2 linked regions of the Hoeflea sp. 108 genome follow. The protein of the gene in region 1 interacts with the protein of each later gene in a pairwise test. Links are inferred from orthologs where the notes say so. Each region holds a gene or a part of one and is shown in the gene's direction. Other genes may lie near its edges. The genes, in order: mtgA and B015_RS0115320.

Region 1 (10,949 bases):
CCTGCATCGTGCTCCGCAACCGCTGATCCCTAGGCTAGCGCGGCGTGCCTGCCTTCGGCGAGCACGCCGTGCAGGCTTTCCGCGTCCGCTGCGCCGCGCAGCCTTGCAACCGCAGTCTCGTCGCGCAGCAGCCGCGCGATCTTGGCCAACACGTTAAGGTGCTCCTGCGGCGAGGCCTCCGGCATCAGCAGCAGGACCGCGATGTCGACATCCTGGCCGTCGATGGCTTCGAACGGGCAGCGCGCTTGCAGTCTGGCAAGCAGGCCGAACGGTCGCTGCAATCCATGCATCTTGGCGTGGGGAATGGCGACGCCGAGGCCCAGGCCGGTCGAGCCAAGCTTTTCGCGGGTTGAGAGTACCGAGACGATCTCGCCGGCCTGAACGCCGATACGCCGGGAGGCGAGCACGGACAGCTCCTTGAGCAGCCGCGTCTTGCCCTCCGGCCTGAGGTCGAGGACGACGTCCTCGACCGAAATCACGTCGCATATGTCCATGGTCAGTTGGAGAGCATGCCGGCGAGCGCCAGTCCGCCCAGAACGATGCCGGTGACGACAAAAAGCCGGGTGAACATGAAAGGGTCGGTCTGGGGCACCGAAGCATGGTCGTTCGCAGCCTTTCGCGCAGGGCGGACGGCAGCGTCGGATTTGTCGGCACCGGCCATCCGGTGCGTCAGGTGAGCGCGCAGCATCGCAGTCTTCCTTTGTTGTGCGCCGGGCGGCTGTGGCCGCATCCGGTCGCGTCAGGAAGCTAGAGATGGCCGCATCAGGATTCGAGACAGGACCGACAGCGAAGAAATAAGGAAGTCATAAAGGCGCAGCGCTTGAAACGAGAAGCGGCGCCCTGGGACGCCGCGTGATCGTTGCATAGCTGGACGCCTGGTGTCGTTCGTCAGGCCGATTGAACCAATTCGGCGCTCTCGCTCAGCCAGGTGCCGATCTTGGTGCCGAGCTTGTCGGGCGACACCGGCTTGGGCAGGTAGTCGTCCATGCCGGCATCCAGGCATTTCTCGCGGTCACCCTTCAGCGCATGCGCCGTTACTCCGATGATGGGCGTGCGGGTGCCGTTGGCTTCTTCCTCGGCGCGAATGGCGCGTGTCGCTTCGTAACCGTTCATCTCGGGCATCGAGACGTCCATCAGGATCAGCTTGGGCCTGAAGGTGCGGTACATCTCGACTGCCGTGCGGCCGTTGCCGGCGATGCGGTGGCTGAGCCCCAGGCCCGACAGGATCTGGCCGAAGACCAGCTGGTTGACCTCGTTGTCCTCGGCTACCAGAACGTCGAGCGCTCCGCCTTGTAATGGGCCTGGTTCGGGCTGGGCGAGCGGCGCTTGCGCCGGGCCACGAATGACGGTGAAGGCCGGCTGCTGGGTCTGCCTGACCGGTTCGCGGACGAACTGCGTCCGTCCGGCCTGGGAGCGCGCCTTCTGCACAGCGGCAATCACGGTGCCGAGCAGCACCGCCGAACGGGCCGGCTTGGTCAGGTGCGCGGCGATGCCGAAATCGAGCACCATGCGGCTGAAGTCGATCTGGTCGACCGAGGTCAGCAGCACGACGGGGATCGATGACGTGCGGCTGTCGGCGGCGATGGCCTTGGCAACGTCGGCGCCATTCATGCCCGGCATCTGGTAATCGAGGATGACGCAATCGACGCTGGCACCGAGCTGGGCAGCGCGGTCGAGGAAGGCGAGCCCGATGGCGCCGCTTTCGGCCGCGGCGCAGTCGAAGCCCCAGCTCTTGAGTTGCTCCAGAAGGATCTCGCGGTTGACCGGATTGTCGTCGATGACCAGCACGCGCGCCCCGGTCACGTCGACGGGAACGCCGGTACCGGTGTCTTGTGCCTCATAGGCGGGCAGCATGGCGGTGAACCAGAACACCGAACCCTTGCCGAGCTCGCTTTCGACGCCGATATGGCCGCTCATCAGGTCGACCAGGCGGGCGGCGATGGCGAGGCCAAGGCCAGTGCCTTCATGACGGCGGGTCGAGCTGCCGTCGACCTGGGCGAACTTCTCGAAGACGCTCTGCAGCTTGTCTGCGGGGATGCCGATGCCGGTGTCCTCGACGCGCACCTTCAGCGCCACCGTGTCGTCGACCGGCTCGCCTGTCACGTCGACCAGCACGTGGCCGCGCTCGGTGAACTTCACGGCGTTGCCGAGCATGTTGGTGATGATCTGGCGGAAGCGACCGACGTCGCCGATTACATGGCTGGGCAGGCGCGGATCGACGCGGACGATGAGTTCGAGATTCTTTTCGGCGACGCGTGCCGAGATCAGGGTCGCCACGTCCTCGACCGCTTCGCCGAGATGGAACGGGGCTGGGTCGAGGGTCAACTGGCCGGCGTTGATCTTGGAGAAGTCGAGCACGTCGTTGATGATGGTCAAAAGCGCGTTGCCCGATTTCACGATGACATCGGTGAAGGTCTTCTGGCGCGGGGTTAGGTCCGTGCGGGCGAGAAGCTCGGCCATGCCGAGCACGCCGTTCATCGGCGTGCGAATCTCATGGCTCATATTGGCGAGGAATTCCGATTTGGCGCGGTCGGCCGCCTCGGCCTTCGACAATGATTCTGCGGTCTCGGCAAAGGCACGGCGGATGGCATTTTCCATCGGGCGGAAGACCCAGAAGGCGACGCCGCCGATGACAAGCATCAAAAGCACGCTTGCCATCATCAGCAGGTTGTCGCTGCGTGCTTCCGCGACGCGGCGTTCCTCTTCCATAACGTTGCGTGCCCGCACTAGCATCGGCTGGGCAAACAGGTCGTTCTGGTTGCGGATCTCGCGATAGCTCCACTCGCTGGCGTTCTGGGCGGTGGCGAGGGCACTGAGATTGCGCGCCATATCGCGCGCCGACCAGAACAGGTCGCCATTGACCGCGGCACTGTCCAGCTCGCGTTGCGACTTGGTCGACAGGTCTGGGCGCACCGCGTCGATTGCGGTGCTCAGTTCGGTGATGCCGCCTTCGATGCGGGCAGCGTGATTGCGTGCGGCAGAGGCGAGCGCCTCGCGCGTCTCCGGGCGCCAGGCCGTCGTCGTGGTTTCGGCGAAGCTCGTGGCGTTTCGCAATTCACGTGTGAAGGACTGCAGATGCGAGGCGATGTCGTCGACATCGCGGCGGAAGGCATTGCCCTGGTTGAAGGCGGCCATGACCGCGGCTGACGTCGCGGCGAAGATCAGGAGACCCGACAGGTATCTGATCCGTATCGAACGGATGAAGGACGAGTGCTCCGGCATGCGCAACCCCAAACACATACGCACAATTTTATGGAGCTGGAATAGACACTATTAACATTAAGAGATTCTGACCCGCACCAAGCCTGGCGCAGGCACGAATCTACTGGCTGTCAGGCCGGATCAGCTGTTGCGCTCGGCCACGAAGCTTGCGGCCGCCTTGAGCATCGCACCGCCTTCGCCGAAGGGCTCGAGCAGGGCATGCGCCTGGGTCACCAGACCGGCGAGCTGGGCGCGGGCCCAGTTGGCGCCATGGAGAGAAACCAGCGTCGCCTTGCCGGCGGCCGCATCCTTGCCCGTCGCCTTGCCCATGGTCTTGGCGTCCGCCGTGAGGTCGAGCAGATCGTCGGCAAGCTGAAAGGCGAGGCCGATGGCCGAGCCGAATTCGGCGAGCGTTTCGCGCTCGGCGGTAGAGGCGCCGGCGATGATGGCGCCGGCCTCGCAGGCAAAGCGGATCAGCGCGCCTGTCTTCATCGCTTGCAGACGGATGATACCAGCCTCGTCGGGCTTGTTGCGTTCGGCGTCGAGGTCGAGCGCCTGGCCGCCGACCATGCCGCCGGGGCCGGCGGCGCGGGCAAGCGCCAGGACCAGGGCTGCGCGACGCTCGGCCGGCAGATGGGTGGCCTCGTCGGCGATAATGTCGAAGGCAAAGGTCAAGAGGCCGTCGCCGGCCAGGATCGCAGTCGCCTCGTCGAACGCCTTGTGGACGGTCGGTTGGCCGCGGCGCAGGTCGTCATCGTCCATCGCCGGCAGGTCGTCATGGATGAGCGAATAGCAATGTACGCATTCGAGTGCGGTAGCGACACGCAGCGCAGCCTCGCCGTCGGCGTCAAAGAGCGCGGCGCTTTCCAGCACCAGGAACGGGCGCAGCCGCTTGCCGCCGTTCAGCGCACCATGGCGCATCGCCGCCATCAGGTGACCGGGCCGCGATATCTCGCCCGACAGCATATGGTCGCTGAGCAGGTGACCGAGTTGGGTCTCGACGGCGTCGGCGCGCAGTCTCAAGGCGGTTTCGAACATGATATCGCTGTCGATCGTCATGGTGGCGAGCGGTAGCGGACACACAGACGTTGCGCAAGAAGCCAAGCGCCTTTATGCCGAAAGGCTGACAGGCAAGGGCAGGCGGGTTGGCGGAACCGATCATAGAGCCGGAAACCGAAGGGCTGGACATGGCTGCAGCGCGACGCGGGATCCTCTCGCGCGGAAGCCTGCGCCGCTGGGTGCGGCTCGGGGCGCTTGCGGCTGCGGCCTTGATCGCTCTGCCGGTCGTGCTGACCATTCTCTATATGCCACCCTTCGTGCGGCCGATCTCCACCCTTATGGTCAAGGACATCGTCACCTTGCAGGGCTACGACCGGCAATGGGTGGCGCTCGACGATATCGCCCCGGTGCTCGCCCATTCCGTCATCATGTCCGAGGACGGGCAGTTCTGTTCGCACCGGGGCGTCGATCTCGGCGAGCTTCGTGGCGTCATCAGCGATGCGCTGGATGGCGAATCGACCCGCGGTGCCTCGACCATCCCGATGCAGACGGTGAAGAACCTCTATCTCTGGAACGGCCGCTCATTCATCCGGAAGGCGGCGGAGCTGCCGCTGGCGATCTATTTCGATGCGCTGATGTCCAAGCGGCGGATCATGGAGATTTATCTCAACATCGCCGAGTGGGGCCCGAACATCTACGGCATCGAGGCGGCCTCGCAGCACTATTTTGGCAAGCCCGCAAGCCAGCTCAGTCGGCGGCAGGCAGCACTCCTGGCGGTAACGCTGCCGAACCCCGCCGCACGCAACCCGGCCAAGCCGGGTGCCGGGCTCAGGCGGCTTGCTTCGGTGATCGAGCGCCGTGCCTCAAGGGCAGGCGCTTATGTCCAGTGTCTGGACTAGCGCCGGCATTGTGCGTCGGCTGAAAAAAGAGTCGGTTCGGGCTGGTCAAGCTTGGCCTCGCCGTGTATAGGCTCCCCGACTTCTTCATATTCCGGCCTTGGATGCGGCCCTTTCACGAGGGCGGACAGGGTCACTTGACCGATTAGTGGAGTGTATCCATGGCTGTTCCAAAACGAAAAACCTCCCCGTCCAAGCGCGGCATGCGCCGTTCGGCTGACGCCCTCAAGTCCCCGACCTATGTCGAGGACAAGAACTCGGGCGAAATGCGCCGTCCGCACCACATCGACCTGAAGACCGGCATGTATCGCGGTCGCCAGGTTCTGACGCCGAAGGAAAGCTGAGAAGCTTCTTCCGGACGGGCTTAGATCAGAAAGGACCGGCTTTGCCGGTCCTTTCTTTTTGTGCGTCGGTGATCGGGTGAAGCCACGAAGTCCTTGACCGAAGCGGCCGGGCCCCTTCTACAAGGGCGAGCAAAACGCGGAGTAGCTTTATGCTTGCCGGCATCCCCCTTCTGATCGTGCCCTTCATTCTCTACAACGCCGGCCTTGCCGGGTTGTTCGGCAGCGGCCCCGCGGGGGATCCGTGGCAGACCACGGTCGTCTCGCTCGGCATGATGTCGGGCGGCGTCTTCACGCTCACCCTCGGCGACCTGCTGATCGTCGTTGCGCTGCTTCTGTTCTTCGTCGAGATCGTCAAGGCGACCCGCACGGGCAGCGCCTCTGTCATCGACCACCTGCTGTCGACCTTCGTCTTCGTGGCGTTCCTGGTCGAGTTCCTGCTGATGCGCGGCGCCACCAGCTCGGTCTTCTTCATCCTGGTGGTAATCGCCCTGCTCGACGTCCTGGCTGGCTTCTCGGTCTCGATCCGATCGGCCAACCGCGACGTCACCTTCGGCCGCGACTAGAGCGTCGCCGCGATTCCCTCGAATCGCGAAAACGCGCTCTTTGGTTTGATGCGGTTTCCGACGGAAAGCCGCGTCATGCCTTGTCTGGGATCGCCTCAGACCTTGGCAACGAAGCCGGCCGCCTCGATGCCGGCCATTGCCGCCAGCTCGTCATTGTCAGACGTGTCGCCGGAAATGCCGACGGCACCCAGCACATCGCCGTCCTTGTTGCGGATCAGCACGCCGCCGGGGACCGGCACGATCTTGCCGCCCGATACCGCCGACAGTCCCTGGAAGAAATGTGGACGCTCTACGGCTGCAACTCCGAGCGCACGCGAGCTGGTGCCCACGGCGAGCGCGCCATAGGCCTTGCCCGAGGCAACCTCGGCGCGGATGAAGGGCGCGCGGTCCTGGCGCTGGAATGCCAGGAGATGGCCGCCGGCATCGAGCACGGCAACGCCCAGCGGCTTGAAGTCCTGCTGGGCGCCCAGTTCGAATGCGGTGGTAATGATGGCGTTGGCCTTGGCCAGCGTCAGTTCGGTCATGATGGGGTTCCTCCGATGTTGCGCGCCTAGAAAACACGCTCGGTGAGCAGAGCAAAACCCTGCGTCAGGTTGAAAATCTCTCGCCTGAAAGGGTAGGGCAGGGTGGCGTACGGTTGGCTTTGGCGCTGGCGCCGGAGTGAGAAGCCGTCGGGCTTAGATGATGAGTTGCGCTGCCCCAGTGGGGGGCTGAACCCGACAGCTCCCCGGCGTTCTCAAACAAAAAGCCCCAGCCCTTCGCTGTCGCTCCGGGCGTTCGGCACTCAAAAAGCCAAGCAGTTGGCTTTTTGAGTGCGCTCTGGGCCGACCGTGCCTCACCCCATAGAATCGATCTTGCGCTGCATTGCAGCGAGCTGTTCCTTCAGCTCCTTGAGATCGTCGGGCTTCTCGGCTGCTTCCTTCCGTGCCGGCTCGGCCGGCGCGCTGCCCGAAGCGGCCGGGAAGGGCGTGAACATGCGCATGGCGTTCTGGAACAGCTCCATGTTGCGCCGGGTCTGCTCTTCCAGCGCCTTCATCGGCGTGGCGCCCTTCATCATATCCATAGGCGCCTTGCCGAAGGTCGACTTCATCTGCTCGCGGAAGCGTTCCTGTTCCTTGGCAAAGGCGATCATCGACTGCTCGAGGAAGCTCGGCACCACCATCTGCATCTGGTCGCCATAGAACGAAATCAACTGGCGCAGGAACGGGATCGGCAGCATGTTCTGCCCGTCCTTGTTCTCCAGCTCGAAGATGATCTGGGTCAGCACCGGATGGGTGATGTCCTCGCCGGACTTGGCATCCTGCACGGTGAATTCTTCGCCCTTCTTGACCATTTCGGCCAAGTCCTCGAGCGTCACATAAGTGCTCGTGCCGGTATTGTAGAGCCGCCGGTTGGCGTATTTCTTGATCACCACCGGCTCGTCTTTTGCAGGCATCAGCATCCTCCCCCGGAAGACCGGATTGCCGTGTAAGCAGCCGGTAACATTGCGCCTCGGGGGCAGGATACGCGCAAAGCAACTGCAAATCCAAGCGCTTTGTGCAGTGCAAGAACGAGAAGCCCGGACATGCCGGCAAAAAAATGCTGCGCAGCATTGCTGCACTGCAAGCGCAGCATGAGCCGCTAGCCGATTTTCCGGTTTGACTCGGGTCCTGGAACGGGCAAGAAAAGTCGTGAGCGCCAATTTCTTCGACGCACAACAAACCTTCTCGTTTCACCAAGTCTGGAGAGAAACATGTCCGCCTCCACCTCCATCGTCGTCGCCAGTGCGGCACGCACGCCGGTCGGTTCGTTCAACGGCGCCTTCGCCAACACGCCGGCGCATGAGCTGGGTGCGATCGCGGTCAGGGAGGCGCTGGCGCGTGCCGGCGTCGATGCCAAGGAAGTCGACGAGGTCATCCTCGGCCAGATCTTGACGGCAGGTGCGGGGCAGAACCCAGCGCGCCAGGCGGCCATGGCTGCCGGCATCCCGCAGGAGGCGACTGCCTGGGGCCTCAACCAGCTCTGCGGTTCGGGCCTGCGCACCATCGCCATCGGCATGCAGCAGATCGCCATCGGCGACGCCAAGATCATCGTCGCCGGCGGCCAGGAATCGATGTCCATGGCGCCGCACTGCCAGCACCTGCGCGGCGGCGTGAAGATGGGCGACTTCAAGATGATCGACACGATGATCAAGGACGGCCTGACAGACGCCTTCTACGGCTACCACATGGGCAACACCGCCGAGAACGTCGCCCGCCAATGGCAGCTGACCCGCGAGGAGCAGGACCGCTTTGCTGTTGCCTCGCAGAACAAGGCCGAAGCTGCCCAGGTTGCCGGCCGTTTCAAGGACGAGATCGTGCCGGTCACGATCAAGGGCAAGAAGGGCGATACCATCGTCGACCAGGACGAATACATCCGTGCCGGCACGACCATGGATGCGCTGGCCAAGCTGCGTCCGGCCTTCGACAAGGAAGGCACCGTCACCGCTGGCAACGCATCCGGCATCAATGACGGCGCGGCCGCCGTGGTGCTGATGAGCGAGGCGGAAGCGGTGCGACGCGGCCTGACGCCGCTCGTGCGCATCGTTTCGTGGGCAACCGCTGGAGTCGATCCGCAGATCATGGGCACCGGCCCGATCCCGGCCTCGCGCAAGGCGCTCGAGAAGGCTGGCTGGTCGGTCGGCGATCTCGACCTAGTCGAGGCCAATGAAGCCTTTGCGGCGCAGGCCTGCGCGGTCAACAAGGACATGGGCTGGAACCCTGACATCGTCAACGTCAATGGCGGCGCGATTGCCATCGGCCATCCGGTCGGCGCGTCGGGCGCCCGCGTCTTCAACACGCTGGTCTACGAGATGCGGCGGCGTGGAGCCAAAAAGGGTCTGGCGACCCTGTGCATCGGCGGCGGCATGGGCGTCGCGATGTGTGTCGAGGCGATGTAAATCGAAATGCGAGAGGGCGGCCTAAGTGCCGCCCTCTTCGTCTTTAAATGCCTGTCATAAGGGCAAGTCATCCAAGCAGCAGAAAAGGGGAAACGAATGGGTAAGGTCGCACTCGTCACCGGCGGATCGCGCGGCATTGGTGCCGCTATTTCGATCGCGCTGAAAAACGCGGGCTACTCGGTCGCTGCCAACTATGCCGGCAACGACGAGGCCGCGCAGAAGTTCAAGGCAGAGACGGGTATTCCGGTCTACAAATGGTCGGTCGCCGACTATGACGCCTGCGAGGCCGGCATCAGGCAGGTGGAGGCCGATCTTGGCCCGGTTGCGGTGCTGGTCAACAACGCCGGCATCACCCGCGACTCGATGTTCCACAAGATGACGCGCGAGCAGTGGAAGGAAGTCATCGACACCAACCTGCATGGCGTCTTCAACATGACCCACCCGCTGTGGAGCGGTATGCGCGACCGCAAGTTCGGCCGCGTCATCACCATCTCCTCGATCAACGGCCAAAAGGGCCAGGCGGGCCAGGCCAACTATTCGGCGTCGAAGGCCGGCGACATCGGCTTCACCAAGGCGCTGGCGCAGGAGGGCGCACGCGCCGGCATCACGGTCAACGTCATCTGCCCCGGCTACATCGCCACCGAAATGGTGATGGCAGTTCCCGAGAAGGTGCGCGAATCGATCATCGCCCAGATTCCGGTCGGCCGTCTCGGCGAGCCCGAGGAAATTGCGCGCTGCGTGGTGTTCCTGGCCTCCGACGAGTCGGGCTTTGTCACCGGCGCGACGCTGACCGCCAATGGCGGGCAGTATTTCGTCTGACCGCCCGTCAGCATTTCAACAGTGGAAAACGGCGCCTTTCGGCGCCGTTTTTTTCTTGGCAAGGAAGTCGGGTTTGTTCACTCGCTCTCGAACAGCGCCTTGTGCGTGATGCCAGCCAGGATGGCGCCGACGATCGGCGCGACCCAGAACAACCACAGTTGCTGCAGGGCGATGCCGCCGACGAACAGCGCCGGTCCGGTCGAACGCGCTGGGTTGACCGACGTGTTGGTGACCGGGATCGAGATCAGGTGGATCAGGGTCAGCGCCAGGCCGATGGCGATGGGGGCGAAGCCCTTGGGCACACGGCCATGGGTCGAGCCGAGGATGATCATCAGGAACATGAAGGTCAGCACGACCTCGATGACCAGTGCGGACGTCATGCCGTATTTGCCGGGCGATGCATCGCCATAGCCGTTGGTGGCGAAGCCGCCGATGCCGGCAAAGTCGGCCTTGCCGCTGACGATCACATAGAGCACCGCCGAGGCGACGACGGCGCCCAACACTTGGGCGATCACATAGGGGATCAGGTCCTTGGCGTCGAAGCGGCCGCCGACCAGCAGGCCGACCGAAACGGCCGGGTTGAAGTGGCCGCCGGAAATGCCGCCGACAGCATAGGCCATGGTGAGAACGGTCAGGCCGAACGCAAACGCAACGCCGAGAAAGCCGATGCCGAGATCGGGGTATGCCGCCGCAAGGACGGCGCTGCCGCAGCCGCCGAAGACGAGCCAGAATGTGCCGAAGAACTCGGCGAACAGTCGTTTCATGTTGGTCCCTCCAGTGTCGTGCGCCTGCGCGGTGCGCCGCATTTTCCGGAGGCCCTGTCCAGGCAACCCCGCCGCACAGACTCAACCTGGCCATGGAGACACGCGTCGGCGTTGTACACAACCAGCGAGTATGACCTAACGGAATGCAATCACAGATATTTTCGCTACAGGCTGTTCGTGCCGGAATGGCACGCAAAGGTTAACGGCGGTTGTGGGCTTTCGCATGCGAACTTGCACCGGACTTGCCTCGAATCCGCCCGAGGAGATCAAGCGGCACAACATCTAGCGGTGAACAAACCGGGAAACAGGTACGGTCACCGATTCGTCGCCAGTTCGTTCCGCATTTGGTTCAAGTCTTAATCAAATCGCGGTTGCAGGCCTCGCTGCTGTTAACGCCTGAGTAGGAAACATCAATAATTTCATTATTTTGCGTGCGGCTTCACCCT
Region 2 (4,783 bases), 1.5 Mb from region 1 along the record:
CACCGACCGTTCGAGCGCGCCGTCGCGGTCGCGCTACATGCCGGAACTCGAGGTGATTGCCACCACCTTCACCAAGGCTGGCGGGGCGGTGGGCCCAAGCGACGCCGAGACTGCCATCAACCCGCGTGCCCGTTCGGCCAAGCTGCGGGCTGCCGTGCGCACCGCCGTTGCGCCGCGCGGCGAAGACTTTTCCATCTTCGGACTTCCGAAGCTCCCCGACGTCGGTCAGTCGGGAGAAAGGTGAACCATGTTCCGCACCAGCGACATAATCCTGATCGCCGCGATGGTCGGGGCCGCGGCCTTCACCTACCAGACCAAGCATGAGGCCGAGAACCGGCTCGAGGCGGTGCGCAAGATCGAGGCGCAGATCCGCTACGAGGAAGACACCATCGACCTGCTTAAGGCCGACTGGAGCCTTCTGACCCAGCCGGCGCGGCTTCAGAAGCTCGCCCAGGCCTATCAGTCGGAACTGAAGCTGGACCCGGTGGATGCGCGCCAGATCGTCAATCTCAAGGACCTGCCGGTTCGTGAACTGACGATCGAGGACCTGACCCGGACCGGCGGCATGGCCGCAGCAGGCACCGACCAGACCGTTACCGGAGGCATCGCTCGATGATCGGCTTGTTCGGCAGGAAGCGCATCAAGGTCAAGACCGAGACCGCGATCGTCGTCGACAGCGCCCGCAAGGCGACCGGCGGGCGAACGCGCAACCGCGTCATCATGACGATGGCCGTGTTCTTCGGCATCTACGCCACCATTGCCGGGCGTCTCGTCTATCTCGGCATGCTCGACCCCGATACATCGGCCGGGCCGGAATCCCGCATCACCGCCTCGCGCCCCGACATCGTCGACCGCAACGGCGAGGTTCTTGCCACCGACATCAAGACGGCCTCGCTGTTTGCCGAGCCGCGCCGCATCGTCGACGCCGACGAGGCCATCGAAAAGCTGTCGACGGTGCTGCCCGACCTCAATGTCGAGCAGACCTACAACAAGCTGAAGAGCGGTACGGGCTTCGTCTGGCTGAAGCGCCAGCTGACGCCGAAGCAGCAGGCCGAGATCATGGCGCTCGGCATTCCCGGCATCGCGTTCCGCACCGAAAAGCGCCGCTTCTATCCGGGCGGCGAGACGACGTCCTACATCGTCGGCCTGACCAATATCGACAACAAGGGCATTTCCGGTCTCGAGAAGTATATCGACGACCAGGGCCTTGCCGACCTGCAGGCCTCGGGCCTTGCGGTTGCCAAGGACCTCAAGCCTGTCCGTCTGTCGATCGACCTGCGCGTCCAGCACATCGTGCGCGACGAGATCCAGGCGGCGATGGAAAAGTACCGCGCCGTGGCTGCCGGTGCTGTCGTGATCAACGTCAAGACAGGCGAAATCCTCGCCATGGGCTCGGTGCCCGACTTCGATCCCAACAATCCGTTCAACGCCCAGGACAAGGACCGGCTGAACCGCATGTCGGCCGGCCTGTTCGAGATGGGCTCGACCATCAAGAGCTTCACCACGGCAATGGCGCTGGATTCGGGCAAGATGTCGCTCAACAGCACCGTTGATGCCAGCCGCCCGCTGACCATCGGCCGCCAGACCATCCGCGACTTCCACGGCAAGGGCCGGGTGCTGACGGTGCCGGAAGTGTTCATCTTCTCGTCCAACATCGGTTCGGCCAAGGAGGCCGACGTCGTCGGCATCGAGGGACACCGCGAGTTCCTCAAGCGTCTCGGCCTGCTCGACCGCCTGCAGACCGAGCTTCCGGAATCGGCGCGTCCCACCGAGCCGAAGGTCTGGAAGAAGGTGCACTCGATCACCGCTGCGTTCGGCCACGGCTTCTCGACGACGCCGCTGCAGACGGCAGCCGGTGCGGTCGCGCTGATGAATGGCGGCCGCTACATGATACCGACCTTCCTGCCGCGCACCCTAGAAGAGGCGATGGCCGTCTCGACCAAGGTGGTGAGCGACCAGACCAGCGCCGACATGCGCTATCTCTATAACCTGAACGCGACGGCCCCCGGTGGTTCCGGCAAGCGCGGTACGGTTCCCGGTTATCGCGTCGGCGGCAAGACCGGAACGGCCGAAAAGGTCGTCAACGGGCGCTATTCGAAGGAAAAGAACTTCAACGCCTTCCTCGCTGCCTTCCCGATGGACGATCCCCAATATCTGGTGCTGACCATCATCGACGAACCGAAGATGGAAGGGTCCACCCGTTCGGCCACGGCCGGCTTCACTGCCGCGCCGATGGTGTCCAACATTATCCGGCGTTCGGCGTCCCTGCTTGGCGTAAAGCCAGAATTCGGCCAAGAAGGTGCGGCAACGCTGGCTTCCTACCCTTGATTCCATGGGCGCGCCTGCGGGGCGCGCCAATTGTTTGTAGCGAACGGACCTCAATGAAACTGATAGACCTTGCCGGTGTCCTGCCTGTCGATGGGCTCAATCCCAACGATGTAGAGGTGAGCGGGGTGTCGTCGGATTCCAGGCAAGTCGTGCCCGGAACCGTGTTTTTTGCCGTTGCCGGCAGCAAGGCCGATGGCGCCGCCTATGCCGGGGATGCCGCCAGGCGCGGTGCGCTGGCCGTCGTGGCTGCCAGGGGCGCCGAACTCGGCTCCATCGGCGTGCCGGTGATTTCGGTCGACGATCCGCGCCAGGCGCTGGCGCTCAGCGCCGCCAAGTTCTTTGGCCGCCAGCCCGAAACCATGGTGGCCGTGACCGGCACCAGCGGCAAGACGTCGGTCGCAGCCTTTACCCGCCAGATCTGGGAGCGGGCGGGTTATGCCGCTGCCAGCATCGGCACGACGGGCGTCGTCGCGCCGGGCCGCAACGAATACGGCCAGCTGACGACGCCGGATCCGGTGGCGCTGCACAGGCTGTTGGCCGAACTTGCCAATGCAGGCGTGACCCATGCGTCGATGGAGGCTTCAAGCCACGGCCTCGACCAGCGCCGGCTGGATGGCGTTCAGCTCGCCGCCGCAGGCTTCACCAATCTCGGTCGCGACCACATGGATTACCATCCGACGGTCGAGGATTACCACCGCGCCAAGCTGCGCCTGTTCGACACGCTGCTGCCCAAGGGCGCGCCGGCGGTGATCTTTGCCGACGATGCCTGGTCGCAGCCGACGGTCGACGCGGCCCGCGCCGCAGGTCTCAAGGTGCTGACGGTCGGACGTCATGGCGATTTCCTCAGCCTCAAGCGCGTCGAGCATGAACGCCATCGCCAGCGCGCCGAAATCGAATGCGGCGGCACGATCTATGAGATCGACCTGCCGCTGGCCGGCGACTTCCAGGTTGCCAATTCGCTGGTGGCGGCAGGCCTCGCGATTGCGACGGGCACCGATGTCGCCAAGGCACTGTCGGCGCTCGAGCATCTCAAGGGGGCGCCGGGCCGTCTCGACCTCGTCGGCACTACGTCTTCGGGCGCCCCCGTCTATGTCGACTACGCCCATAAGCCCGATGCGCTGGAGAATGTGCTCGCCTCGGTGCGGCCGTTCACGACCGGCCGCGTCGTCGTGGTGTTCGGCTGCGGCGGCGACCGCGACCGCGGCAAGCGGCCGATCATGGGCGAGATCGCGACCCGACTGGCCGACATCACGATCGTCACCGACGACAATCCGCGCTCCGAGGTGCCCGAGACCATCCGCGCCGCCATCATGGCTGCAGCACCCGGCGCCATCGAGATCGGCGACCGCCGCAAGGCGATCCATGAGGCGGTGGCGCTGCTGCGCGAGGGCGACACGCTGATCGTGGCCGGCAAGGGCCATGAAGAGGGCCAGACCGTCGGCTCCGAGACGCTGCATTTCTCCGACCATGAAGAAGTGCGCAAGGCGCTCGGAGAGGCTGCATGAGCCTGCTCTGGACCTCCGAGGCTCTCGTCGAGGCGACGGGCGGCAGGCCGCTGGGCCAGATGCCCGAGGGCATATCGGGCATTTCCATCGACAGCCGCACTCTGAAGCCGGGCGAAGCGTTCTTCGCCATCAAGGGCGAGGCGATGGACGGCCACGACTTTGCCACCGCAGCCGTCAAGGCCGGGGCAGGGCTGCTGATCGTCGCCGAAGGCAAGCTGCCGGCACTGGGACGGCTGACCGCGCCGATGATCGTGGTGCCCGACGTGCTGGTCGCGCTCGAAAAGCTCGGCATCGCCGCGCGGGCGCGCTCGCGGGCCCGGATCGTCGCCGTCACAGGTTCGGTCGGCAAGACCAGCACCAAGGAAGCCCTGCGCCACGGGCTGTCCTCGGTCGGCAAGGTGCATGCCTCGGTTGCGTCGTTCAACAACCATTGGGGCGTGCCGCTGACGCTGGCGCGCATGCCCGCCGACAGCGACTACGCCGTGTTCGAGATCGGCATGAACCATCCGGGCGAGATCAGCCCGCTGGTGCGCATGGTCCGCCCGCATGTCGCGATCGTCACCTTGATTGCCGCAGCGCATCTTGGCTTCTTCCGCAGTCTCGACGAGATCGCCAAGGCCAAGGCCGAGATCTTCGAAGGCGTCGAACCTGGCGGTGCTGTGCTGCTCAACCGCGACGACGGCCGCTTCAAATTGCTCGAAAAGCTGGCCCAGACTGCCGGCGTCGAGGATATTCTCGGCTTCGGCGAGGATGCGAAGGCCGAGTATCGCCTGCTGAAATGCACGCTCGAGGCCGATCACTCGATGATCGTCGCCCGTATCGGTGGCCGCGATATCCAGGCCCGCATCGGCGCGCCCGGCCGCCATATCGTCCAGAATGCGCTGGCCGTGCTTGGTGCGGCGCATCTGTGCGGCGCCGACGTGCCGACGGTGGCGACCGCACTCGCTTCG

The links.
Region 2: the proteins of mtgA (region 1) and B015_RS0115320 interact in binary tests that used the Escherichia coli proteins (3 or more experiments, as listed by UniProt). The link is inferred for Hoeflea sp. 108 from one-to-one orthologs.

The regions. Positions count from the first base shown.
Region 1 is NZ_KB890024.1:4,566,232-4,577,180, reverse strand. The notes cover bases 3,503-6,243. They hold mtgA (monofunctional biosynthetic peptidoglycan transglycosylase), read left to right. Parts: upstream 3,503-4,388; coding sequence 4,389-5,099; downstream 5,100-6,243. Other genes in these bases: B015_RS0122730 (heme-binding protein), read right to left, coding at 6,099-6,243; B015_RS0122735 (hypothetical protein), read left to right, coding at 5,590-6,003; rpmF (50S ribosomal protein L32), read left to right, coding at 5,258-5,440; B015_RS0122750 (polyprenyl synthetase family protein), read right to left, coding at 3,503-4,260. Outside these bases: B015_RS0122770 (lytic transglycosylase domain-containing protein), read left to right, coding at 1-26; B015_RS0122765 (PTS sugar transporter subunit IIA), read right to left, coding at 30-494; B015_RS33405 (hypothetical protein), read right to left, coding at 497-688; B015_RS0122755 (response regulator), read right to left, coding at 889-3,222; more of B015_RS0122750, read right to left, coding at 3,343-3,502; more of B015_RS0122730, read right to left, coding at 6,244-6,527; polyhydroxyalkanoate synthesis repressor PhaR, read right to left, coding at 6,839-7,438; B015_RS0122720 (acetyl-CoA C-acetyltransferase), read left to right, coding at 7,736-8,920; B015_RS0122715 (beta-ketoacyl-ACP reductase), read left to right, coding at 9,017-9,739; aqpZ (aquaporin Z), read right to left, coding at 9,817-10,503. UniProt on the Escherichia coli protein: Peptidoglycan polymerase that catalyzes glycan chain elongation from lipid-linked precursors. May play a role in peptidoglycan assembly during cell division in collaboration with other cell division proteins.
Region 2 is NZ_KB890024.1:3,081,814-3,086,596, reverse strand. The notes cover bases 1-2,970. They hold B015_RS0115320 (penicillin-binding protein 2), read left to right. Parts: upstream 1-612; coding sequence 613-2,328; downstream 2,329-2,970. Other genes in these bases: B015_RS0115315 (UDP-N-acetylmuramoyl-L-alanyl-D-glutamate--2,6-diaminopimelate ligase), read left to right, coding at 2,382-2,970; B015_RS0115325 (hypothetical protein), read left to right, coding at 248-616; rsmH (16S rRNA (cytosine(1402)-N(4))-methyltransferase RsmH), read left to right, coding at 1-244. In the rest of the region: more of B015_RS0115315, read left to right, coding at 2,971-3,833; B015_RS0115310 (UDP-N-acetylmuramoylalanyl-D-glutamyl-2,6-diaminopimelate--D-alanyl-D-alanine ligase), read left to right, coding at 3,830-4,783. UniProt on the Escherichia coli protein: Essential cell division protein that catalyzes cross-linking of the peptidoglycan cell wall at the division septum. Required for localization of FtsN.